Regions from separate parts of the Cellulomonas sp. CW35 genome, predicted to be linked through region 2. Evidence: riboswitches for the same ligand, from Rfam matches in the RefSeq annotation. Region 2 holds a riboswitch; each other region holds the start of a gene.
What was found. A riboswitch is a leader RNA that binds a small molecule or an ion and turns the genes downstream of it on or off. The one in region 2 is predicted to bind S-adenosylmethionine.
Positions count from the first base shown of each region.

Region 1 (7,877 bases), 840 kb from region 2:
CAGCTGCTCGTGGATCGCCTCGCGGCCCTCGGACAGGCCCTCCGCGAGGGTGACGACCTCCGCGACCTTCTGGTCCGCGAACGCGAGCCACGAGCGCAGCGTCGGGTCCAGGTTCGGCTCGTCCGCCGTGTCGTGCGGCACGTGGAACAGCGACGTCGACGTGCCGACCGCGACCGCGCCCGCACCGATGACCTCGAGCTGCTCGAGCACCTGCAGCTTGGCGTCCAGGTCCGCGCGCCAGATGTTGTGACCGTCGACGACGCCCGCGACGAGCGTCTTCGACTCCAGGCCCGGGACCGCCTCGGTGGGCGCCGTGCCCTTGACCAGGTCCAGCCCGATCGCCTCGACGTCGGTGCCCGCGAGCACCGGGAGCGCGGCGCCCAGGTCCCCGTACGGGGCGGCGACGAACAGCGCGGGACGCTGCGGGCGCGCGAGCTCGGTCGCGAGCACGCGGTACGCGTCCGCGGTCGCCGCGAGCAGACGCTCGACCGGCACGTCGATGCTCTCCGAGACGAGCGCGGGCTCGTCGAGCTGCACCCACGTGGCCCCCGCCGCCGCGAGGTCGCGCAGCAGGTCCGCGTACACGGGCAGCAGGTCGTGCAGCCGGTCGATCGGCGCGAAATCCGCGGGCGCACCCTCGGTCGCCTTCGCGAGCGCCAGGTACGTCACCGGGCCGACGATCACCGGGCGGGTCAGGACGCCGTCGGCGAGCGCCTCGACGAACTCCGCGACCGGGCGCGTGCCGACGTACGAGAATGTCGTCTCCGGGCCGATCTCCGGGACGAGGTAGTGGTAGTTGGTGTCGAACCACTTGGTCATCTCGAGCGGCAGGTCGTCGCCACGGCCGCGCGCGACCGTCGAGTACGCCGCGAGGTCGAGCGTGCCGTCCTCACCGACGAGGTCCGCGAAGCGCGCGGGGATCGCGCCGACGACCGCGGTCGCGTCGAGCACCTGGTCGTAGAAGGAGAACGCGCTCGGGATCGCGGCCGTGTCCTTCGGCAGGCCGAGCTCGACGAGGCGCTCGCGCGTCCGGCGGCGCAGCGCCGCGGCGGTCGCCTCGACCTCGTCGGCCGTGGACCTCCCGGCCCAGAAGGCCTCCACGGCCTTCTTGAGCTCGCGGCGCGGCCCGATGCGCGGGTAGCCGAGCACGGAGCCGGTCGGGAACTGCGGGGTCTCGCTCATGGGGTCCAGCCTTCGTGTCGTGGTGGTGCGGGGTTCGGGGGACGTGGGCGCCGACCTCAGCGTGTCGAGCCGTCCAGCTGCGCGCCCTCGAGCAGGTCGAGCGCGGCCTCGTGCTTGTTGTACGTGTAGAGGTGCACGCCGGGTGCGCCGCCGTCGAGGACGCCCTTGACGAGGTCGACACCCGCGCGGGTGCCGATGCGGTGCGCCGCCGACGCGTCGTCCGCGGAGCCGAGCGCGTCGAGCAGGTCGCGCGGCACCGGGACACCCGTGAGCTCCTGCGTGCGCAGCAGCCGGGCCGGGTCGGTCAACGGGATGATCCCGGGGATGATCGGGATGACCACGCCCGCCGCGCGCGCCTCGGCCACCAGGCCCAGGTACGACTCGGCGTCGTAGAACACCTGCGTGATCGCGAAGTCCGCACCCGCCTCCTGCTTGGCGAGCAGCGACGCGACGTCCTGCGCGCGCGTGCCGCCCGTCGCCGCGTTGCCGCGCGGGAACGCCGCGACCGCGACCGACAGCGGCCGCACCCGCGCACGCACGGCCTGCGCCGGGCTCGCACCGCAGCGGCGGGACTCGATGTCCCGCAGCAGACCGACGAGCGCGCTCGCGGTCTCCAGGCCGTCCGGGTGGGCCTGCCAGTCGGCCTGGCCCGCGGGGGGGTCGCCGCGCAGCGCCAGGAACGAGCGCACGCCCTCGTCGAGGAACTCCTCGACGATCGTCGTGATCTCCTCGCGGCTCGTGCCCACGCACGTGAGGTGCGCGATCGGGGACAGCGACGTCTCGCGCAGCAGCCGCGAGACGAACGCGCGCGACGTCTCGCGCGTCTTGCCCGACGCGCCGTACGTGACCGAGACGAAGTCCGGGTGCACGGCCTCGAGCTGGCGCACGGTCTCCCACAGGCGCGGCGCGGCCTGCGGGTTGCGCGGCGGGAAGAACTCGAACGAGAGCGTCGGGCGGTCGAGCGTGCCGAGCGGCCGCGGGTCGGCGGCCACGTGCGCGCCGGTCGGGACGCCGGGGCGCGTCGCGCTGCTCGCACCGTCGGCGCGCGCGTCGTCGAGCCGCGGCTGCGCCGCGGGCGGGTTCACGGTCGCCGCGCTCACGCCGGCGGGCCGTTCAGACACTGGGTCTGCGACATGTCCACTCCATCGGTCCTGGCGGAAGCACCCACACCCTCGTCGCGGAGGGGGGTTGCTGCGGCGTCGACGAGCCAGGTCTCTCGGCCGCTCTGGATGGTTGGCGTGATCGTAGGCCGGGAGCCCACATGCTGACCACGACTTCTCACGTTGCGAGACGGGCGGGCCGCCCAGCGGACGCGTCGCCGGAGAGTCGCAGATCAGGCGGAAGGACGCTCCGCGGGTCAGGCCAGCGGACGCGGGCGCTGGTGCGGGATCTCGCCCCACGGCTGGGTGCCCGTCACCGTCGACAGCAGACCGGCCTCGACCGCTTGCAGGACCTGCGCGTCCGGCGGGACCGACCCGCCCAGCGCCTCCCGCGCACCGCGGACGGCGTCCAGGCCGCCGTCGTGGTCGGGCATCTCGGTCATGCGCAGGACTGTAACCGCCGTGCACGATCAGGCGAAGTCCCCACAGCCGGATCACCCGAGAAGAGCACGTCCCGGGTTCATCCGAGCGGGCGGCACCGGGACGGCCGGACGCCGCGGGTAATCGCGTGACCCGTCCCGGCCGACGTGCGCTGACCTGCGGATCTGCTCTCGCGCCGGGTCACCCGAACGCCACGACCCACCGCATCCGTCTCCGCAGCCGCCGGGGACTTCACCCACGCACCGACGGGCAGGTCGCCAGGTGGTCGTCGACGAGCCCGCACGCCTGCATCGCCGCGTACGCCGTCGTCGGTCCGACGAACCGGAAGCCGAGCGACTTGAGCTCGCGCGCGAGCGCGCGGGACTCGGGCGTCACCGCCGGCACGTCCGCCCACGAGGCCGGGCGCACGTGCTGCGTGCGGTCCGGCGCGAACGACCAGAACAACGCGTCGAGCGTGCGGCCGGAGGCGTGCAGCGCGAGCAGGGCGCGCGCGTTGGCGACGGTCGCCTCGATCTTCTGGCGGTTGCGCACGATCCCCGCGTCCGCGAGGAGCCGCTCGACGTCGTGCTCGTCGTACTCCGCGACCACCCGCGGGTCGAACCCCGCGAACGCCGCACGGAACGACTCGCGCTTGCGCAGCACGGTGATCCACGAGAGCCCCGACTGGAAGCCCTCGAGCGCGATCCGCTCGAACAGCGCCTCCTCGCCGTGTACCGGGACACCCCACTCCTCGTCGTGGTAGCGCTCGTACAGCGGGTCCCCGTCCCCGAAGCACCGCCCCGTCACGGGCGCCGGAGCGGTCACGGGCGCCGGAGCGGTCACGGCCGCCAGCGGGGTGTCGGCCGTCACGGTGTCGTCCATGCGGTTGAGTCTGCCGTCTCCCGCCCACGCGCGGCAGACCTCGCGCGCCCACTGTGGACGCCAGGCCGTCAGCCGAACCCCGTTCCCCCCCGTCGGCCCGGTCCCGCTCCGCAACCCCGACGTCGTGGGTGCTACGGCTCAGACGCGCCGTTCCCGTAGCATCCGCGGGGGCGACGACCGGCCACCTCGGCCATGTGCCGGGCTGGTCGCTGTCGAGATCCCCGAGCCAGGAGACACGCGGTGGCTGGGTCGAGACCGTGGTTGCTCGCGGTATGCGCGCGCGAACCCGGAGCAACCACGGGGTGGGCGGGAGTGGGTTCGCCGAGGGGGCTTGACCCCGTGAGGTGGACACGCTGATTCCGAGGTTGTCTCGGAGGGAGCGAGAAGATCTGGTCGTGGGGTGTGGGCGCCCACCGCGGCGTCGGCGCTTCTCGGGGACGACGACCTTGACGCCCTGTCCGCGATCACCGCGTCCAGCTCCGATCGGCGGGTTCTCGTGATCCGCTGGGGTTAGGTCAGGGTGGTGAGCTGTTTGCGGACGCGCTGGGCCGAGATCGGGGTCGGGGTGCCGAGCTGCTGCGCGAACAGGCTCACGCGCAGCTCCTCGAGCTGCCAGCGGACCATCGCGACCTGCGCGCGGTCCGCCCCGGACGCAGCCGCGAGCGCGTTCTCCAGGTCGTGCACCTGCCACGCCAGGTCGGCGTCGCGCGCGGGGTTCTCGGCGGCCTTGCCCAGCCGGTACCGCGCAGCACGCAGGTAGCGCACCAGGTGCATCAGGCGGTCCGCGCCGGTCTCGACGACGAATCCCGCGTGGACCAGTCGCGCCGACTGCTCGCGCACGTCGGACGCGGTGGCCAGCAGCGCGAGGCTCGAGGTCCCCTTGAGCTCTACCTCGAGCTCGCGCCACGCGGTGAGCACCTGGACGAGCACGCCGACGAGCGCGTGCACCCGGTCCTCGAGCCGGTCGCGCAGGAACGCGCGCAGCGCGGCGTAGTCCTCGGGCGTCCGGATGTCCGCGGGGGTGCGGCCCGCCTCGGCGGGGCGCGTGCGCAGGTGCTCGTCGACGAGCGCGTCGACCGCGGCGAGCTGCACGTCCTCGACGAGCGCCTCGCGGCTCGGGTACGGGTTGGCGGCCAGCGCGAGCGCCTGGGCACCCGTCCAGCGGGACGTCACGCGGGCCGGGGCGAGCCCGACGTCGAGCAGCAGCAGCCGGCGCAGGCCTGCGCGCGCGGCGGCGGGGCGCGCGGACGCGTCGGCGAGCGTGCGCACCGAGACGCTCGTGCGCTCGTCGACCAGGGTCGGGTAGGCGCGCACGACGGTCGCGCCCGAGCGCACCTCGACGACCTCGGGGAGCGTGAGGTCGGCGGGCCACGTCGTCAGGCCCGCGCGCGACACGGACTCGGCGACCGGCCCCGACGAGCCGTCCCTCGCGTGCCGCGACTCGGAGGCACCCGCGTCCGACCAGCGGGCATCGCCGCGGTCCGGGCGCGCGCGCGGACCAGGCCGCGCGGGCTCGTCGGCCGCCAGCCCCGCCTCCCGCATGGCCTGCCGCAGCGCGGCCTTCACGGCGGTGTCGACCGCGTCCTGCGCGCGGTCCGCGAGCCGGTGCTGCAGCGCCGCGAGGTCCTTGCCCTCGTCGACCACTCCGCCACGGTCCCCGACCACGCGGAACGTCATGCGCAGGTGCGCGGGCAGGCGGTCGTCGTCGAACGCGTCGGCGGGGACGTCCACGTCGCGCACGGCCCGGACGGCGGAGCGGAACGCGTCGTGGAACGACGGCGCGGCGTCGCCCGCGCGCACGGTGTCGGCCCAGGTCGCGGTGTTCTCGCGCAGCCAGGCGGCCACCGCGCGGCCGACGTCGGGTGCGGGGACGAGCTGCACGCGCACTGGCTTGGGCAGCGCGCGGATCGTCGCGACGACGAGCTCGTCGAGCAGCCCCGGCACCATCCAGCCGAAGCCGTCGGGCGTCAGGCGCGGCAGCTGGGGGAGCGGGATGTGCACGGTGACGCCGTCGGCCTCGGTGCCGGGCTCGAACTGGTAGGTCAGCGGGAGCGACAGGTCGCCCTGCGGCCAGCGCGACGGGAACGAGGACTCGTCGATCGCGTCCGCGTCGGACGAGACGAGCAGCTCACGGGAGTACGTCAGCAGGTCGGGGTCGCGGCGCCGCGCGGTCTTCCACCACTGGTCGAAGTGCCGGGCGGAGACGACGTCCGCGGGGACCCGCTCGTCGTAGAAGTCGAACAGGGCGTCCTCGTCGGCCAGCAGGTCCGCGCGGCGGGCGCGCGCCGCCAGCTCGGAGGCCTCCGCGAGCAGCCGCCGGTTCTCGTGGAAGAACTGGTGGTGCGTGGTCCACTCACCCTGCACGAGCGCGTGCCGCAGGAACAGCTCGCGCGCGGCCTCCGGGTCGACCGTCGCGTAGAGCACCCGGCGGCCGGCCACGACGGGCAGCCCGTACAGCAGGACGCGTTCGGTGCACATGGCCGCACCCTGCTTGGTGGACCACGCCGGGTCGGAGTAGGTGCGCTTGACCAGGTGCGCGCCGAGCTCCTCGGCCCACGCGGGGTCGATGCGGGCCGCGTCGCGCGCCCACAGCCGGGACGTCTCGACGAGCTCGGCGGCCATGACCCACGCGGGCGGCTTCCGGGCGAGCCCCGAGCCGGGGAAGATCGCGAACCGCGCGCCGCGCGCGCCGAGGTACTCGTTGCGCCCGCGCCGGTCGGGCCGGGCCGGGCGCTTGTCCCCCCGACGAGCGGGTGCGGCGACCTCGGTGGCCTCCTGCATCCCCACGTGCGACAGCAGCCCGGACAGCACGCAGCGGTGGATCGCGTCGGCGTCCCAGTCGCGGCGCAGCTCGCCGCGCCGCGGGCCGCCGGCACCCGCACCCTCGTCGGGACCGTCCGCGAGCGCTGGCCACCCGCCCTCCCCACCGCCGCCGGACGCCTCGTCGGGACCGCGACGGCGCCCCGCGGGCAGACCCTTGGCGAGGTCCCGCAGCTGGGTGACGACGTCCTGCCACTCGCGGACCCGCAGGTAGTTCAGGTGCTCGGCGCGGCACGCGCGGCGGAACGCGTTGCCGGACAGCTCGCGCCGCTGCTCGCGCAGGTAGGCCCACAGGTTCAGGTAGGACAGCAGGTCGGAGGTGGGGTCGGCGAACCGCGCGTGCAGCGCGTCGGCCTTCTCGCGCTCCTCGGCGGGACGCTCGCGCGGGTCCTGGATGGACAGCGCGGCCGCGACGACGACGACCTCGCGCAGCACCCCGTGGCGCGAGGCCTCGACCACCATGCGGGCGAGCCGCGGGTCGACCGGGAGCTGCGCGAGCGCACGCCCCGTCTCGGTGAGCCGGGTCCCGTCCGGCCCGGTCTCGATCGCGCCGAGCTCGGTGAGCAGCTGCACGCCGTCGCGCACCGCGCGCACGTCGGGCGGGTCGACGAACGGGAAGTCGACCACGTCCTGCGGCGAGGCCGCGACGCCCACGGCGATCATCTGCAGGATCACCGACGCGAGCGACGTGCGCAGGATCTCCGGCTCGGTGAACCGCTCGCGTCGCTCGAAGTCGTCCTGCGAGTACAGGCGGATCGCGATGCCGTCGGCCACGCGGCCGCACCGCCCCGAGCGCTGGTTGGCGGACGCCTGGCTGATCGGCTCGATCGGCAGCCGCTGCACCTTCGTCGCCTTCGACCACCGGCTGATGCGCGCCGTACCCGGGTCGACGACGTACCGGATGCCCGGCACGGTCAGCGACGTCTCCGCGACGTTCGTCGCGAGCACGATGCGCCGCCCGGGGTGCGACGAGAACACGCGGTGCTGCTCGGCGGCCGACAGGCGCGAGTACAGCGGCAGCAGCTCGACCGCCTGCGGGTGGCGCGGGTCGGTCACGCGCGTGCCGAACGACGCGCGCAGCGCGTCCGTCGCGTCGCGGATCTCACGCTCCCCGGACAGGAACACGAGCACGTCGCCGGGTCCCTCGGCGCACAGCTCGTCGACCGCCTCCGTGATGCCGGTCATGAGGTCGCGCTCCCGCACGGGCGGGCGGGCCGGGGGCGGTGTGCGGCGCGGCGGCGCGTCGTCGTCGAGCTCGTCGTCCTGCACGCCCAGCGCGTCGGGCGACAACGGCCGGTACCGGATCTCGACGGGGTAGGTGCGGCCGGTGACCTCGACGACCGGCGCGGGGACACCGTCGGGGTGCTCGGGGGTGGGGGCGCTCGCGAAGTGCCGGGCGAAGCGGTGGGAGTCGATCGTCGCGGACGTGATGACGAGCTTGAGGTCCGGGCGGCGCGGCAGCAGGCGCGTGAG
Region 1 is NZ_CP199000.1:3,367,454-3,375,330, reverse strand. Features, by position in the region: gene metE (5-methyltetrahydropteroyltriglutamate--homocysteine S-methyltransferase) at 1-1,182, opposite strand, end outside; gene ACT17Q_RS15330 (methylenetetrahydrofolate reductase) at 1,239-2,282, opposite strand; SAM riboswitch class I at 2,322-2,418, opposite strand; gene ACT17Q_RS15325 (hypothetical protein) at 2,540-2,725, opposite strand; gene ACT17Q_RS15320 (DNA-3-methyladenine glycosylase I) at 2,955-3,584, opposite strand; gene hrpA (ATP-dependent RNA helicase HrpA) at 4,095-7,877, opposite strand, start outside.
Region 1: it holds a riboswitch for S-adenosylmethionine, as region 2 does, so the genes downstream of both, ACT17Q_RS15330 (methylenetetrahydrofolate reductase) here and ACT17Q_RS02780 (NAD(P)H-dependent oxidoreductase) in region 2, are expected to answer to the same signal.

Region 2 (7,877 bases):
ACCTGATCACGGGCCACGCCGGCGTCGACCCAGTCGCCCACCCAGGCGGCCTGCGGGGTCTGGGCGATCGTCGCGAGGAGTCGCTTCTCCTCTCCCGTGGCCGCGCTCCAGGCGGTGACCGCCTGCGACTCGGTGCGCACCAGCAGGCCGCCGGCTGCGTCCGCTCCGGCGGCGGTGCTGGGTGCCGGCGTCTGCGGCGCCGCCGACGGGGGTGCGGCGGTGGGCGCGTCGGCCGTGCCCGGAGCGGCCGACGAGGCGGCCGGGGTGGTCGTGGCCGGACCCGCGGTGGCGTCGCACGCGGCGAGGAGCCCCATGAGAATCATGGCGAGGAGCACGGCGAGGACGCCTGCCCGCACGGGCGCGCCGGCCACGAGCCCGGCTCCGGAGGTGGGCTGCGCAGCGCGTCGGTCACCCATGAGGTCGTCCACCCATGAGCACGTCAGCGGCCGCACGGGGCGCGCACTGCAGCCCGGACGTCCGGGTTCACCCGTTCGCGACAGGCCGCGGCCCCGGTCGCCTCGCGTGAGGCGACCGGGGCCGCACGGCCGTCAGACCAGGCCGAGCGCGAGCATCGCGTCCGCGACGCGCACGAAGCCCGAGATGTTGGCACCGGCGACGTACGAGCCGGGCACGCCGTACTCGTCGGCCGTCGTCAGGCACCGGTCGTGGATGTCACGCATGATCGCCGCGAGGCGCTCCTCGGTGTGCTCGAACGTCCACGAGTCCCGCGACGCGTTCTGCTGCATCTCGAGCGCGGAGGTCGCGACACCGCCTGCGTTCGCGGCCTTGCCGGGCGCGTACAGCACGCCCGACTCGGTCAGCAGCGTGATCGCCTTGGGCGTCGTGGGCATGTTCGCGCCCTCGGCGACGACCTTGACGCCGGAGCCGACGAGCGCGCGCGCGTCGTCCTCGTCGAGCTCGTTCTGCGTGGCGCACGGCAGCGCGACCTGCGCACCGACCTCCCAGACGCGGCGGCCCGGGACGTACACGGCGCCGCGACGCTCGGCGTACACCGAGACGCGCCCGCGCTCGACCTCGCGCACCTGCCGCAGCAGGTCCAGGTCGATGCCCTTCTCGTCGAGCACGTAGCCCGACGAGTCCGAGCACCCGACCACGTGCGCGCCCAGCTGCTGGGCCTTCTCGATCGCGTACAGCGCGACGTTGCCCGCACCGGAGACGACCACGCGCTGCCCGTCGAAGGACTCGCCGATCGTCCGGAGCATGCTCTCCGCGAAGAGCACCGTGCCGTAGCCGGTCGCCTCCTTGCGGACGAGCGAGCCGCCCCAGGTGAGGCCCTTGCCCGTGAGCACCCCCGACTCGTAGCGGTTGGTGATGCGCTTGTACTGCCCGAACAGGTAGCCGATCTCACGGCCGCCGACGCCGATGTCACCGGCCGGCACGTCCGTGTACTCGCCGATGTGGCGGTACAGCTCCGTCATGAACGACTGGCAGAAGCGCATGACCTCGCCGTCGGACTTGCCGCGCGGGTCGAAGTCCGAGCCGCCCTTGCCGCCGCCGATCGGCATGCCCGTCAGCGCGTTCTTGAAGACCTGCTCGAAGCCCAGGAACTTCACGATCCCGAGGTACACCGAGGGGTGGAACCGCAGGCCGCCCTTGTACGGGCCGAGTGCGGAGTTGAACTCGACGCGGAAGCCCCGGTTGATCTGCACGGTCCCCGAGTCGTCGACCCAGGGGACACGGAAGATGATCTGCCGTTCGGGCTCGCACAGCCGCTCGAGGACGGCGGCGTCGACGTACTCGGGGTGGCGGTCGAGCACCGGCCCGAGGCTGTCGAACACCTCGTGGAGGGCCTGGTGAAACTCGTGCTCCCCGGCGTTGCGCGCGAGCACCTGCTCGAGGGCACGCTCCAGCTGCACCTGCATGTCTTTCGGCTCCGCTCTGCTCCGCGTGGCCTGGATGTGAGGACGCCCCAGGCTAGACGCCGTCCGGCAGTCGGGCGCAGGACTCCCGACCCGTGGACATCCGCGGGTCGCTGGGCGGCGCGGCGCTCGTCGCCCCGCGGTCGGCGTGCCGCTGGGGCGCGGGGCCCCGCGACGTCCACCAGACGAGATTTCCGACCAATCTGGTATCCCTTTTCGCACCCGCTGCTATACCCCTCCCGAGGTCACGAGAACCAGCGCCAAGCCCCGGCTCGCTGGTCGGCAACCCCGGTCACGCGCGGGGTGCTCCGGGGGACGACCTGGCCGGCCCACGGGCCGGCAAACGTGACGGAACGATTGCGAGGGACCATGAGCACGCACGCACCTGACACCCACCCCGAGCCCACCGTCGTGGTGGTCGCGGGCAACCCGCGCGAGGGATCGCGCACCCTGGCGGCCGCCCGGGCCGCGGCGCTTGCCGTCGCCGCCCACGTCGGCGGGACGGTCACCACCACGGTCGACCTGGTGACCGTCGCCGGCGAGCTCTTCGCCGGGCAGCGACCCCAGGTCGACGCCGCGCTCGGCGCGCTGGCGGACTCCGATGTCGCGGTGATCGCGACCCCGGTCTACAAGGCCTCCTACACGGGCCTGCTGAAGGCGTTCCTCGACCTGTACGGCCCCGACGGGCTCGCGGGCGTCGTCGTCGTGCCCCTCGTCGTGTCCGGCAACCCGGCGCACGCGCTCGTCGGCGAGGTCCACCTGCGGCCCGTGCTCGTCGAGCTCGGCGCGGTCGTCCCGACCCGCGCCCTCACGGTCACCGAGGCCGACCTCGCCGACCCGACCGGCCTCGACCGCGCCGTGGACGCCTGGCTCGCGCGCGGCGGCGACGCGCTGCGCCGCGCCGTCGGTCAGCCGGCCGCGGACCTCGACCTCGCGGAGGCAGCCCGATGACCGCCGAGCCGGTCGCCCGCCCGCACACCGACGCGCCGCACGAGTCGCGCCTGTCACCCGACGAGTACAAGGCCGTGTTCCGCGGCCACCCCGCGGGCGTCGTCGTCGTGACGCTGCGCGACGCGGACGGCCGACCCGTCGGGTTCACCGCGACGTCCGTCATCTCGGTCTCCACCGAGCCGCCGCTGCTCGCGTTCTCGCTCGCGTCCTCGTCGTCCTCGTGGCCCGCGGTCTCGCGTGCGACGACCCTCGCCCTCAGCTTCCTCGCCGACCACCAGGACGACGTCTCGGCCAGGTTCGCGACGAGCGGCATCGACCGGTTCGCGGCCGGCGGCTGGACCGCGCTGCCGGCCGGGGAGCCGGTGTCAACGACCACTCATCCCGATCCCACGATCTGGACCATCTCGTTCCCCGTGTGAGCCCCCGCTGCCCCACCTCGCCCACGCCCCCGCCCGCCGACCCCGCGGTTCCTCCGGGTCCGAAGGAGCTGAGCCGGAGCAAGCGCGGTCTCGACCGAGGCCCCCGCCGCTGACCCCGTCGTTGCTCCGGCTCTGGAGGGGCCGAGCCGGAGGAAGCGCGAGGTCGGCGGGGTGGGGCGGTCAGGTATCGGGTGTCGGGTGCGGGGGCTGGGTGTCGGGGACGACGAAGCCCCCGCGCCGGGTGGGTGCGGGGGCTCCGGGGTGGTGCGGGGTCAGCCGAAGTGGCGCGGGAGGGTGGCCTCGAACACGTCGCGGGCCTCGGCCAGCGGGATCGCGAACAGGCCCTCGACCTCGACGGCCGGACCGGCCTCCTCGTCGTCGGACGCGACGTCCGCGGTCTGACCGAGCTTGAGCGCCGGGACGCCGCGCGCGACGCACAGGTCCGCGAAGCGCACCTCCTCCGAGCGCGGCACCGCGACGAGCGCACGTGCCGTGGACTCGGAGAACAGCGCCTCGAACGGCGTGAGGCCGTCCCGCTCGCACAGCGCGTCGAGGGACACGCGCACACCCACGCCGAACCGCAGCGACGACTCGAGGAGCGCCTGGACCATGCCGCCCTCGGACAGGTCGTGCGCCGCGTCGACGAGGCCGTCGCGCGCGGCGTTCTGCAGCACCGCGGCCAGCGCACGCTCGGCGGCCAGGTCGACCCGCGGCGGCACGCCGCCCAGGTGACCGTGCTCGACGTCCGCCCACGCGGACCCGTCGAGCTCGGCACGCGTGGTGCCGAGCAGGTAGACCGACACGCCCGGCGCGGTCCAGCCGGACGGCACCGCGGACGCGACGTCGTCGAGCACGCCCAGCACACCGACGACGGGCGTCGGGTGGATGGCCGAGTCGATCTTCCCGGGCTCGCCCGTGCCGTTGTAGAGCGAGACGTTGCCGCCCGTGACGGGGACCTCGAGCGTCTGGCACGCGTCGGCCAGGCCGCGGATCGCCTCGACGAGCTGCCACATCGAGTCGGGGTGCTCGGGGCTGCCGAAGTTGAGGCAGTCGGTCACCGCGAGCGGGCGCGCGCCCGTCGTCGCGACGTTGCGGTACGCCTCCGCGAGCGCGAGCTGCGCACCCGTGTACGGGTCGAGCTTGCCGTAGCGGCCGTTCGCGTCGGTCGCGAGCGCGACACCCAGGCCGCTCTCCTCGTCGACCCGGACCACGCCCGAGTCGTCGGGCTGCGCGAGGGCGGTGTTGCCCTGCACGAAGCGGTCGTACTGCTTGGTGACCCACTCCTTGGACGCGAGGTTCGGCGAGCCGAGCAGGCGCAGCGCGGTCGCGCGCAGCTCGTCGGGGCTCGTCGGACGCGCGAGCGACGCGGACGTGTCGGCGTTCAGCCCGTCCTGCCACGCGGGACGCGCGTACGGGCGGTCGTAGACCGGGCCGTCGTGCGCGACCGTCTTGGGGTCGACGTCGACGATGCGGTGCCCGTGGTGGTCGATCGTGAGCCGGCCCGAGCCGGTGACCTCGCCGATGATCGCGGTCTCGACGTCCCACTTGCGCGTGATCGCGAGGAACTCCTCGAGCTTGGCGGGGGTGACGACCGCCATCATGCGCTCCTGCGACTCCGACATCAGGATCTCGCCGGCCGTCAGGGTGGGGTCGCGCAGCAGGACGTTCTCGAGGTCGACGTGCATGCCGCCGTCACCGTTCGAGGCGAGCTCGCTCGTCGCGCACGAGATGCCCGCCGCGCCCAGGTCCTGGATGCCCTCGACGACGCGTGCGGCGTACAGCTCGAGGCAGCACTCGATGAGCACCTTCTCCATGAACGGGTCGCCGACCTGCACCGACGGCCGCTTGGACGGCTTGGTGTCGTCGAACGTCTCCGACGCGAGGATCGACGCCCCGCCGATGCCGTCGCCGCCCGTGCGCGCGCCGAACAGCACGACCTTGTTGCCCGCACCCGACGCGTTCGCGAGGTGGATGTCCTCGTGCCGCAGCACGCCCAGGCACAGGGCGTTGACGAGCGGGTTGCCCTGGTACGAGGCGTCGAACACGAGCTCGCCGCCGATGTTCGGCAGACCGAGCGAGTTGCCGTAGCCACCGACGCCCGCGACCACGCCGTGCACGACGCGGGCCGTGTCCGGGTGGTCGACCGCACCGAACCGCAGCTGGTCCATCACGGCGACGGGGCGGGCACCCATGGAGATGATGTCGCGCACGATGCCACCGACGCCCGTGGCCGCGCCCTGGTACGGCTCGACGTACGACGGGTGGTTGTGGGACTCGACCTTGAACGTCACGGCCCAGCCGTCGCCGATGTCGACGACGCCCGCGTTCTCACCGATGCCGACGAGCAGGTGCTCCTTCATCGCCGGTGTGGTCTTGTCGCCGAACTGGCGCAGGTGCGTCTTGGAGGACTTGTACGAGCAGTGCTCGGACCACATGACGGAGTACATCGCGAGCTCGGCGGCGGTGGGCCGGCGGCCGAGGATGCCGCGGATGCGCTGGTACTCGTCGGGCTTGAGACCGAGCTCGGCGTAGGGCTGGGCGAGGTCGGGAGTCGCCGCGGCGTCCTCGACGGTGTCGTAGTGCTGGTCGCTGCGCGCGGGTGCGGAGGTCATCGGTTCCCTTGGGCGAGTTCCGGGCCGTGCCGGCCGGCCCGCGGGGACACGGCCGTCGTCGGCGGACGGCGACAGGATACCGACGCCCACGGGGCCGTCCGACGCGCGTCCACTCCCCGGCGCGGAGCCCTCCCGGCCCCGCGCGGCGCAGGCTCGTCGGACGCGCGTCCAGGTGACGCTCGCCCGGACGGGCGAGCCCGGCGTGCGCTCAACGGGTGACACGTGCGCACGCCCCGGCGCGCCGCGCGCGACACGCCGATGGGGGAATTGTGCGTTATGCCTGATCGCCCTACTGTCTCGGCTTGGTCGGATGTCCGATTCGACCGTTTTCGACGCACTCTCCCGAGCCGAGGTCCGATGCTCCCCCGTGCCGCTGCCGCCACAGCCCTCCCGATCGTCACCGGTCTGCTCCTCGTCGCGTCGTCATCGGGCGCGTGGGCGGGCACGTCGGACGGCCCCGTGCCCTACGCCGTGACCGCCGAGGGCCTGACGCTGGCACCGGGCGACACGTTCGCGAACCACGACCACGTGAACGTGCAGTACACGCACCACGGACGCACCGGCTCGGCCAACCTGCACATCGAGGGCACGCGCTCGACCGGCGGCCTGATCGGCAAGAGCGCGGTGCGCTGGGACACGGTCGGCATCCCCGCGAACTCCTGCATCACCTGGGTCCAGGTGAGCAAGTACGAGGAGCACTTCGGTGAGGGCGGCCAGAAGCCGGTCTGCTCGACGACGTGCCGCCCCACCCCGCAGCCGAGCTCCCCGCCGCAGCCGTCCCCCTCGCCCCAGCCGACGTCGTACCCGACCTACCCGCCGCGCCCGACCCCGACGCCGAAGCCGACCGTGACGCCGACGCCGCCGGTCGAGGAGCCGACGCCGGGCCCGACCGTCCCGCCGCTCCCGCCCGTCGAGGAGCCGCTGCCCAGCCCGGAGCCGTCGGTCGAGGCGCCGACGCCGACGCCCACCGCTGACGAGACGACGCCGGCCCCCACGCCCGGCGAGTCGACCCCGCCGTCGGACGACGTCACCCCGACCCCGGTCCCCTCGCTGTCGAGCCCCGTCGCGCCGGGTGACGACGAGGAGGTCGTCGTCGCCGGGCCGAGCCCGACGCCGAGCTACCCGTCCGCGGTGCTGGCCGACGAGAACCCCGACGACACCCCGCCGCTCGCGAGCACGGGTTCCGACTCGCTCGTCCCCGGCCTCGCCGCCGGGCTCGGCGCACTCGCCGCCGGTGCGGGACTCCTCGCCGTCCGCGCCCGCAAGGGGTACCGCCCCGCGCACCGTCGCTGACGCGACCGACGGGCCGGTGACCGCGCCTCCGGGTGCGGGCCCCGGCCCGTCGGCGCCGACGTCCGGCCGCACCCCCTCCCCCTGAGCGGCCGGGCGCGGGCCCGGCGGGCACGAGCCGCACACTCGGCCCGCCGGGCTCCGGCACGCGCGCGCTAGGTTCGACGCGTGCCCACCGCAGCGACCCGACGCACGAGCGCCGTCACGCTCGCGGCGCTGGTCCTCGCCCTGGTCGGCGCCTGTGGGCCATGGGCGTCGGACGACGTCGCGCCGACGACGAGCGCACCCTCGCCGACGGTCGGACCGACCGCGACGCCCGCTCCCACGCGCACACCCGGTGACACGAGCACGGTCGGCCCCACGAGCACGGCGGACCCCCTGAGCACAGCCGGTACGTCGGCGGCGGACGCCGCGCTCCTCGCCCGCGCGCTCCGCGACGGTGTGACCGTCCGCTCGTCCGGTCCGTCGACCGGCCCGGTCGCGCTGCGCGTGCTCGCCGACGCCCCGGCCCGCCTGCTCGACGACGGCTCGGTGCGGGTCCCGCTCGCGGCGGGCACGGGCGCCGTCGTCGTCGCACCCGCACCCTGGCGGCTGGACGTGCTCCCGGACGGGACCGCGCTCGTCCTGCGCGGCGAGGTGCCCGTCGCGGGCGTCCGCGCGCAGCCGGACGGGCGGCTGCGCACGCTCGCCCGCACCGAGGCGGGCGGCGCTCGCAGCGACGTCGC
Region 2 is NZ_CP199000.1:581,773-589,649, reverse strand. Features, by position in the region: gene ACT17Q_RS02790 (glycoside hydrolase family 6 protein) at 1-416, opposite strand, end outside; gene gdhA (NADP-specific glutamate dehydrogenase) at 549-1,883, opposite strand; SAM riboswitch class IV at 2,124-2,232, shown strand; gene ACT17Q_RS02780 (NAD(P)H-dependent oxidoreductase) at 2,250-2,831, shown strand; gene ACT17Q_RS02775 (flavin reductase family protein) at 2,828-3,250, shown strand; gene purL (phosphoribosylformylglycinamidine synthase subunit PurL) at 3,523-5,862, opposite strand; gene ACT17Q_RS02765 (LPXTG cell wall anchor domain-containing protein) at 6,220-7,155, shown strand; gene ACT17Q_RS02760 (DUF2599 domain-containing protein) at 7,321-7,877, shown strand, end outside.

Region 3 (7,877 bases), 1.4 Mb from region 2:
CGCTGCCCGAGCCCGCCGAGCGGGCGCTCCCCGCGACGGCCGACGTCGCACTCGTCGCGGTCTTCGCCGCGTTCATCGCGGTGTGCGCGGTCGTCCCCGGCATCCCGACGGGCACCGGGGTGCCCGTCACGCTCCAGACCTTCGGAGTCGTGCTGGCCGGCCTGGTGCTCGGCTGGCGCCGCGGCGCGCTCGCCGTGCTGCTCTACCTCGCCGTGGGGCTCGCGGGCGTGCCCGTGTTCTCGGGCGGCACGGGTGGCCTGGCGGTGCTCGCCGGGCCCAGCGTCGGCTACCTGCTGGGCTTCCCGCTGGCCGCCGCGCTCGCGGGCGTCCTCGCGAGCGCCGCGCGCAAGGCGACCGGCCCAGCGCGTTACCTCGTCCTCGTCGCGAGCGGCCTCACCGCCACCGCGCTCACCGTCCACCCGCTGGGCATCGCGGGCATCGTGCTGCGCACCGACCTCACGGCCGGTGAGGCCTTCGCGGCGGGCGCCGTGTTCTTCCCCGGGGACACCGTGAAGACCCTCCTCGCGGCCGCGGTCGCGCTCGCGGTGTTCGCCGCCTACCCGGACCTGCTGCGCCGGCGCCGCTGATGATCGAGCTGAGCGAGGCGCTCGTCACGGCCTGGACGCCCGACCCCTCGGGCGGCCCGGACACCGTGACGCGCCTGCTCGGCCCGGTCACGCTGCGTCTCACCGAACGGCGCGTGGCGGTCGTCGGCGCGAACGGCTCCGGCAAGTCGACGCTCGCACGCCTGCTCAACGGGCTCGTGCTGCCGTCGTCCGGGACCGTGCGCGTCGACGGGCTCGACACGCGTACCGACGGACCGGCCGTCCGGCGGCGCGTCGGCTTCGTGTTCACCGACCCCGACGCGCAGCTCGTCATGCCCACCCCCGTCGAGGACGTCGCGCTGTCGCTGCGGCGCAGCGTGCCCGACGCGCGCGAGCGCGAGGCCCGGGCCCGTGCGGCACTCGCGCGCGTCGGGCTCGCGGACCGCGCCGACCTGCCCGTGCACGCGCTGTCCGGCGGGCAGCGCCAGCTCCTCGCGCTCACGTCCGTGCTCGCGACCGACCCCGACGTGCTGGTCTGCGACGAGCCGACGACGCTGCTCGACCTGCGCTGGCGCGCGGTGGTCGACGACCTGCTCGCCGACCTGCCGCAGCAGGTCGTGGTCGTCACGCACGACCTGGACGCCGCGCAGCACGCCGAGCGCGTCCTCGTCGTCGACGACGGCCGGGTGGTCCACGACGGCGAGCCGTCCGCCGCCGTCGCCGCGTACCGGGACCTCATGGCGTCGTCCCCCGTGCGCGCCGGCGACGTCCCGTGACCCGCCCCGGCACGCCGCTGCGGCCCGTCTGGTCCGGCCCGCTCGGGATGCACCAGCCGGGCACCTCGGTGCTGCACCGGGCGCCCGCGCTCCGCAAGCTCGCGGCGCTCGCACTGGCCGGCGTCGTCGTCCTCGTCGTCCGCGGAGCCGCGTCGGCGCTCGTCGCGCTCGCCGTCGCCGCCGCCAGCCACGCCGTCGCGAGACTCTCGTGGCACCGCACGCGCAGCGGCCTCGTGCGCGTCGGCGCCGTCGCGCTCCTGGTCGGCGGGTACCAGGCATGGTCACGCGGCTGGGCGTCGGGCGTCGAGACCGCCGCCGACCTCGTCGCGCTCGTCCTGCTCGCCACCGTCGTCACCGCGACCACGCGCGCCGACGACCTGCTCGACGCGCTGCGCCGTGCCGCCGGGCCGCTGCGGCACGTCGGCCTCCCCCCGCAGACCGTCGCGCTCGCGGTGAGCCTCATGCTGCGCTCCGTCCCCGTCCTGCTGCACGCCGCGCACGAGTCCCGCGACGCCGCACGGGCGCGCGGGCTCGCCCGCTCGCCGCGCGCGCTCGTCGTGCCGGCCGCGGTGCGCATGGTCGGCCACGCACGCGCGACGGGCGAGGCGCTCGCCGCGCGCGGGATCGGCGAGGGCTGAATCGCGCGGTGCCCGTGCACGGACTACCGTCCCGGGTGTGACGTTCCAGGAGGGTGGCAGCTTCGGCGGCGGACGCGTGCAGTCGCGCCGCTCCGCCGGCGGGCGTGGCATGGCGATCGGCGGCGGCGTCGGCGGTCTCGGGTTGCTCGTGATCCTCGCGATCACGCTGCTGTCCGGGGGCAACGTGGACCCCGGCGCGCTCCTCGGTGGTGGCGGGGGCGAGCCCGGGCAGGACGGCACCGTCGGTGCCTGCACGGCCGAGCAGGCCAACACCGACCGCGCGTGCCGCCTGTCCGCGACCCTCGACTCCCTCGACACGTACTGGACGCCCACCCTGCGCAAGGCGGACGCGACCATCCCGGAGGCCGTGGAGTTCACGTCCGCGGTGCGGACCGCGTGCGGCGACGCGTCGTCGTCGTCCGGGCCGTTCTACTGCCCCGGGGACCGGACGATCTACCTCGACCTGGGCTTCTTCGACCTGCTGACCAGCCAGTTCGGCGCGAAGGGCGGCCCGCTCGCCGAGATGTACGTCTACGCGCACGAGTACGGCCACCACGTCCAGAACGTCACCGGCGTGTTCGACTCCTCCGACCGCCGCGGGTCGGGCGCCGGGTCGGACTCCGTGCGCGTCGAGCTCCAGGCCGACTGCTATGCGGGCATGTGGGCCGGCAACGCCGCGACCACCGAGGACCCCGACACCGGTGTCACCTACCTCAAGCCCATCACCGCCGACGAGCTCGCGCAGGCGATCGACGCGGCCGCAGCCGTGGGCGACGACCACATCCAGCAGCAGTCGGGCGGCGGTGTGAACCCCGACTCGTGGACCCACGGCTCGAGCGAGCAGCGCCAGCGCTGGTTCACCACCGGCTACCAGCAGCGCGACCTCGCGGCGTGCGACACCTTCGCCGCCGACACGCTCTGACGCCCGCATCGGGCAGACTCCGGGCATGAGCACCGACGACAGCTCCGCCCGCGTGGGCGTCTATCTCGACTTCGACAACATCGTCATCTCCCGCTACGACCAGCTCCACGGTGACGGCTCGTGGCGCAAGGACAACGCGCGTGACGCCGGTAAGGACGTCGCCCCTCGGCTCGACGCCGCCCGGGTCGACGTGAGCGCGCTCCTCGACTACGCGTCGTCGTTCGGCACGCTCGCCGTGACCCGCGCGTACGCCGACTGGTCGGTGCCGGCCAACGCGGCGTACCGGCGCCAGCTGGTGGACCGCGCGATCGACCTCACGCAGCTCTTCCCTGCGTCCGGTACCAAGAACGGCGCCGACATCCGGCTCGCCGTGGACGTGCTCGAGGACCTGTTCCGTCTCACCGACCTCACGCACGTCGTGATCGTGGCTGGCGACTCCGACTACATTGCGCTCGCGCAGCGGTGCAAGCGCCTCGGGCGCGTGGTCGTCGGCGTCGGCGTGCCGGGCGGGACCAGCAAGGCACTGATCTCCGCGTGCGACGAGTTCGAGTACTACGACGAGGCCGTGCGGCAGTCGGACGAGGCAGAGGACGACGACACCGTCGTCACGGGCGCCCCGGACGACGCTGCTGCCTCGCCCGTGACGACCGCTCCGCGCACGGCGACGACCGCGACGCGCACCGAGCCCGAGACGTCGTCACAGCCGATCAGCGGTCCGGTCGCGACGCGGCTGCTCGCACGCGCACTCGGGCTGGTCGCGAAGGACGCCGACGGCTGGAGCCAGGCGTCGGCGGTCAAGCAGCAGATGAAGCGGCTCGACCCCCGGTACAACGAGGCTGCGCTCGGCTTCGCGACGTTCACGGACTTCGTGCGCTCACGCCAGGGGCAGGTCGAGCTCCGGGAGGAGGGCCAGGCGCGGTGGCTCCGGCTGCGCGCCCCCAAGTCGAAGAAGGGCTGAGCGCACGCCGCGCCGGGCTGACCTGCGTGGCGCGGCCCAGTGCGACCCCCACCACGCAGGTCAGCCGGACCCACGCGATGCGTCGGTGCTACGCGCGGGCCGCGCGCGCGAAACGGGTCAGGCGGACCCGAACGAGACGGCTCACGACGGCGCCCAGCGCGAGCGGCGCACGCGTCACCGTCGCGAGGGCTCGGGCCGTCTCCCGGCCCACCCGGTCGACGTCAGCGCGGACCGAGGCCGCAATCACTCCCACCTGGTGCGCGCGCAGGGCGTGCGCGAGCGCCGGGACGTCCGCCAGCACGTCGGCGCGCACGGCGTGGTCCTCGGGAGCGAGCAGACGCAGCCACTCCGCGAACAGACGCACTCGTGCTTCCGCCGAGTCGTCGAGCAGACCGGACCGGAGAGCGTCCTGCCGGCTGACCGCTCGCACGGTGCGATCGTGATCCCGCACCGAGTCCAGCTCGACGACCGCCATACCCGACGCCGCGGCGTCGTCGAGCAGCTCGGTCAGGCGCGCGTCGCGCAGCTGGAGCGCGGCGCGGACGGGCGCCCACGACGCGTCGTCGGGGTCGGACAGCCCGGCGAGCTGCACGACCCCGTCGCCGGCCGTCCGACCCGCACGCGAGCGTGCCGCTCCGGCCCGCCGCGAGACCTCGGACTCGAGCCAGGTGCAGTCGTCGCAGAGCGTCTTGGCGACCCTCAGCAGCGACAGACCCCAGTCGCCGACCAGGCACGCGGTGCACAGCTCCCCGCGGGTGACGAGGTCGACACCGGTCCGGCTCGCCTCCGCGACCGCCGCGGGGGCGGGGCGCAGCTCGACGAGACCGTCGGCGCGCAGGAACTTCTCACTCATGGGCGTACTCCCTTCGCACTTCCCGGCGGCGGTCGCCGCCGGGCCGGTCTTCCTCCGGGGCACCGTGCGCGAGGTTGCGCGGTTGCCGGACCAGCACGCGGAGGGCGTCTCGCTGATCGCTCTTGACCTGGGGAGACGCTAACGCGGCCCGGCTCGCACGAGCAAGGGACGTCACACGAACGCGGGCGGTGGACGACGAGTCCGCCGTCCACCGCCCGCGTGCGAGGTGTGTCAGATGTTGAAGCCGAGGGCCCGCATCTGCTCACGACCGTCCTCGGTGATCTTCTCCGGGCCCCACGGCGGCATCCAGACCCAGTTGATGCGGAAGCCGTCGACGATGCCGTCGAGCGCCTGCGCCGACTGGTCCTCGATGACGTCGGTGAGCGGGCACGCCGCCGACGTGAGCGTCATGTCGATCACCGCGGTGTTCTGCTCGAGCGCGACCCCGTACACGAGGCCGAGGTCGACGACGTTGATCCCGAGCTCGGGGTCGATCACGTCGCGCATCGCCTCCTCGACGTCCGCGACGGTCGTCGGTGAGCCAGTGCTGGGGGTGGTCATGCGTCCTCCCGGGATCCGGTCTTGATGAGTGCGTCGTTCAGCGCGACCCAGCCGAGCAGGGCGCACTTCACGCGTGCGGAGTACTTGCCGACGCCCGTGAAGGCGGCGGCGTCGCCGAGCGCCTCCTCGGCATCGTCGTCGTCGAGCCCCTGCCCCCTGGACTGCATGAGGTCGCGGAACGACGCGGCGAGCGTGTCGACGGTGCCCAGCGGCTGGTCGAGCACCAGGTCGTGCAGCACCGAGACCGAGGCCTGCGAGATCGAGCAGCCCTGCCCCTCCCAGCGCAGCCCGCGGACCACCCCGGCGTCGTCGACGTCGACCTGCAGGGTCACCTCGTCGCCGCACGTGGGGTTCACCTGGTGCGACTGCGCCGAGCGGGCGCCGTCGGCCGCCTCGCCCAGCCCTCGCCCGTGCGGGAACTTCGCGTGGTCCAGGATCACCTGCTGGTACAGCTGCTCCATCGAGCTGCTCATACGTCGCCCTTCTCGTGGCGCCGGGGGCGCCGTCAGTCCGTCAGTCCGTCAGTCCGTCAGTCCGAAGAACGCCCGGACCCCCGCGAGCGCTTCCCGGAACACGGCGATCTCCTCGTCGGTGGTGTACACCGCGGCGGTCGCGCGTGCCGTGGCGGCCACGCCGAACCGGCGGTGCAGCGGCTGTGCGCAGTGGTGGCCGACGCGCACCGCGACGCCGGCGTCGTCGAGCACCTGCCCCACGTCGTGCGCGTGCACGCCGTCGACGACGAACGACACCGCGGCGAGCCGGTCTGCGGTGTCGGTCGGGCCGATCACCCGCACACCCGGCACGGACGCCACCGCGTCGAGCAGCAGGCCCGCCAGGTCGTGCTCGTGCGCGGCGACGGCGTCCATCCCGAGGTCGGACAGGTAGGTCGCGGCCGCGCCCATCGCGACGGCCTGCGAGACCATCTGCGTGCCGGCCTCGAACCGCTGCGGCGGCGGGGCGTACGTGGTCTCGGTCATCGTGACGACCTCGACCATCGAGCCGCCCGTCGTGACGGGCGGCATCGCCTCGAGCAGCTCACGTCGCCCGTAGAGCGCGCCGACGCCGGTCGGCGCGAGCATCTTGTGCCCCGAGAACGCGGCGAAGTCGACGCCGAGCTCGTGCAGGTCGACCGGCAGGTGCGGCACGGACTGGCACGCGTCGAGCACCGTGAGCGCGCCCACCTCGCGGGCGCGGGCGACGAACGCGGGCACGTCGGTGATCGCGCCGGTCACGTTGGAGGCGTGCGTGAAGGCCAGCACGCGCGTGCGGTCGGTGACGACGCTCGAGATCTCGTCGGTCCGCAGGCGCCCGTCGTCGTCCACGCCGATCCACCGCAGCGTCGCGCCCGTGCGCAGCGCGAGCTCCTGCCACGGCACGAGGTTCGCGTGGTGCTCGGCCTCGGTGACGACGATCTCGTCGCCGGGACGCAGCGCGAACCGCTGCGCCGCTGCTCCCCCGCGGCCCGCCGTCGCGTTCGACAGCGCGTAGGCGACCAGGTTGATGCCCGCGGTCGCGTTGCTCGTCCACACGAGCTCGCCGGGCGACACCCCGACGAACGACGCGACGCGCGCCCGGGCGTCCTCGAACGCCTCGGTCGCCTCCTCGGCGAGCTGGTGCGCACCGCGGTGGACCGCGGCGTTGCGCTGCAGGTAGAAGTCCTGCTCGGCGTCGAGGACCACGTCGGGCTTCTGGGACGTGGCCCCCGAGTCGAGGTAGACCAGCCGCTTGCCGTCACGCAGCGTGCGCTCGAGCAGCGGGAAGTCGGCCCGCACCGCCGCGAGCTCGGCGGCCTCCAGGGTGGTGCTCACTGCGGATCCCCTCGACGTGGACGGGTGGGGTGCGCGGGTGCCGGGCAGCGGCCCGGCACCCGCACGAGGTCAGGAGTTGACCAGGAACCGGTCGTAGCCCTCGTTCTCGAGGCGCTCGGCGAGCTCCGGGCCGCCCTCCTCCGCGATGCGGCCGTCGACGAAGACGTGCACGAAGTCGGGCGTGATGTAGCGCAGGATGCGCGTGTAGTGCGTGATCAGCAGGACGCCGACGTCGGTCGTCGAACGGACGCGGTTGACGCCCTCGGACACGATGCGCAGCGCGTCGACGTCGAGGCCCGAGTCGGTCTCGTCGAGGATCGCGAGACGCGGCTTGAGCAGCTCCATCTGCAGGATCTCGTGGCGCTTCTTCTCACCGCCCGAGAAGCCCTCGTTCACGGACCGCTCCGCGAACGTCGAGTCCATGCGCAGGTTCTCCATCGCGGCACGGACGTCCTTGACCCACGAGCGCAGCGCGGGGGCCTCGCCGTCGATCGCGGTCTTCGCGGTGCGCAGGAAGTTCGACACCGAGACGCCCGGCACCTCGACCGGGTACTGCATCGCCAGGAACATGCCGGCGCGGGCCCGCTCGTCGACGGACATCGCCAGGACGTCCTCGCCGTCGAGCAGCACCGAGCCGCCCGTGATCTGGTACTTCGGGTGGCCGGCGAGCGAGTACGCGAGCGTCGACTTGCCCGAGCCGTTGGGGCCCATGATCGCGTGCGTCTCGCCGCTGTTCACGGTCAGGTCGACGCCGCGCAGGATGGGCTTGGGGCCCTCCTTCGTCTCGACGCTGACGTGCAGGTCGCGGATCTCCAG
Region 3 is NZ_CP199000.1:2,010,797-2,018,673, forward strand. Features, by position in the region: gene ACT17Q_RS09225 (biotin transporter BioY) at 1-587, shown strand, start outside; gene ACT17Q_RS09230 (energy-coupling factor ABC transporter ATP-binding protein) at 587-1,321, shown strand; gene ACT17Q_RS09235 (energy-coupling factor transporter transmembrane component T) at 1,318-1,959, shown strand; gene ypfJ (KPN_02809 family neutral zinc metallopeptidase) at 1,997-2,881, shown strand; gene ACT17Q_RS09245 (NYN domain-containing protein) at 2,907-3,839, shown strand; gene ACT17Q_RS09250 (hypothetical protein) at 3,928-4,692, opposite strand; SAM riboswitch class IV at 4,703-4,820, opposite strand; gene ACT17Q_RS09255 (metal-sulfur cluster assembly factor) at 4,924-5,253, opposite strand; gene sufU (Fe-S cluster assembly sulfur transfer protein SufU) at 5,250-5,726, opposite strand; gene ACT17Q_RS09265 (SufS family cysteine desulfurase) at 5,775-7,061, opposite strand; gene sufC (Fe-S cluster assembly ATPase SufC) at 7,131-7,877, opposite strand, start outside.
Region 3: it holds a riboswitch for S-adenosylmethionine, as region 2 does, so the genes downstream of both, ACT17Q_RS09250 (hypothetical protein) here and ACT17Q_RS02780 (NAD(P)H-dependent oxidoreductase) in region 2, are expected to answer to the same signal.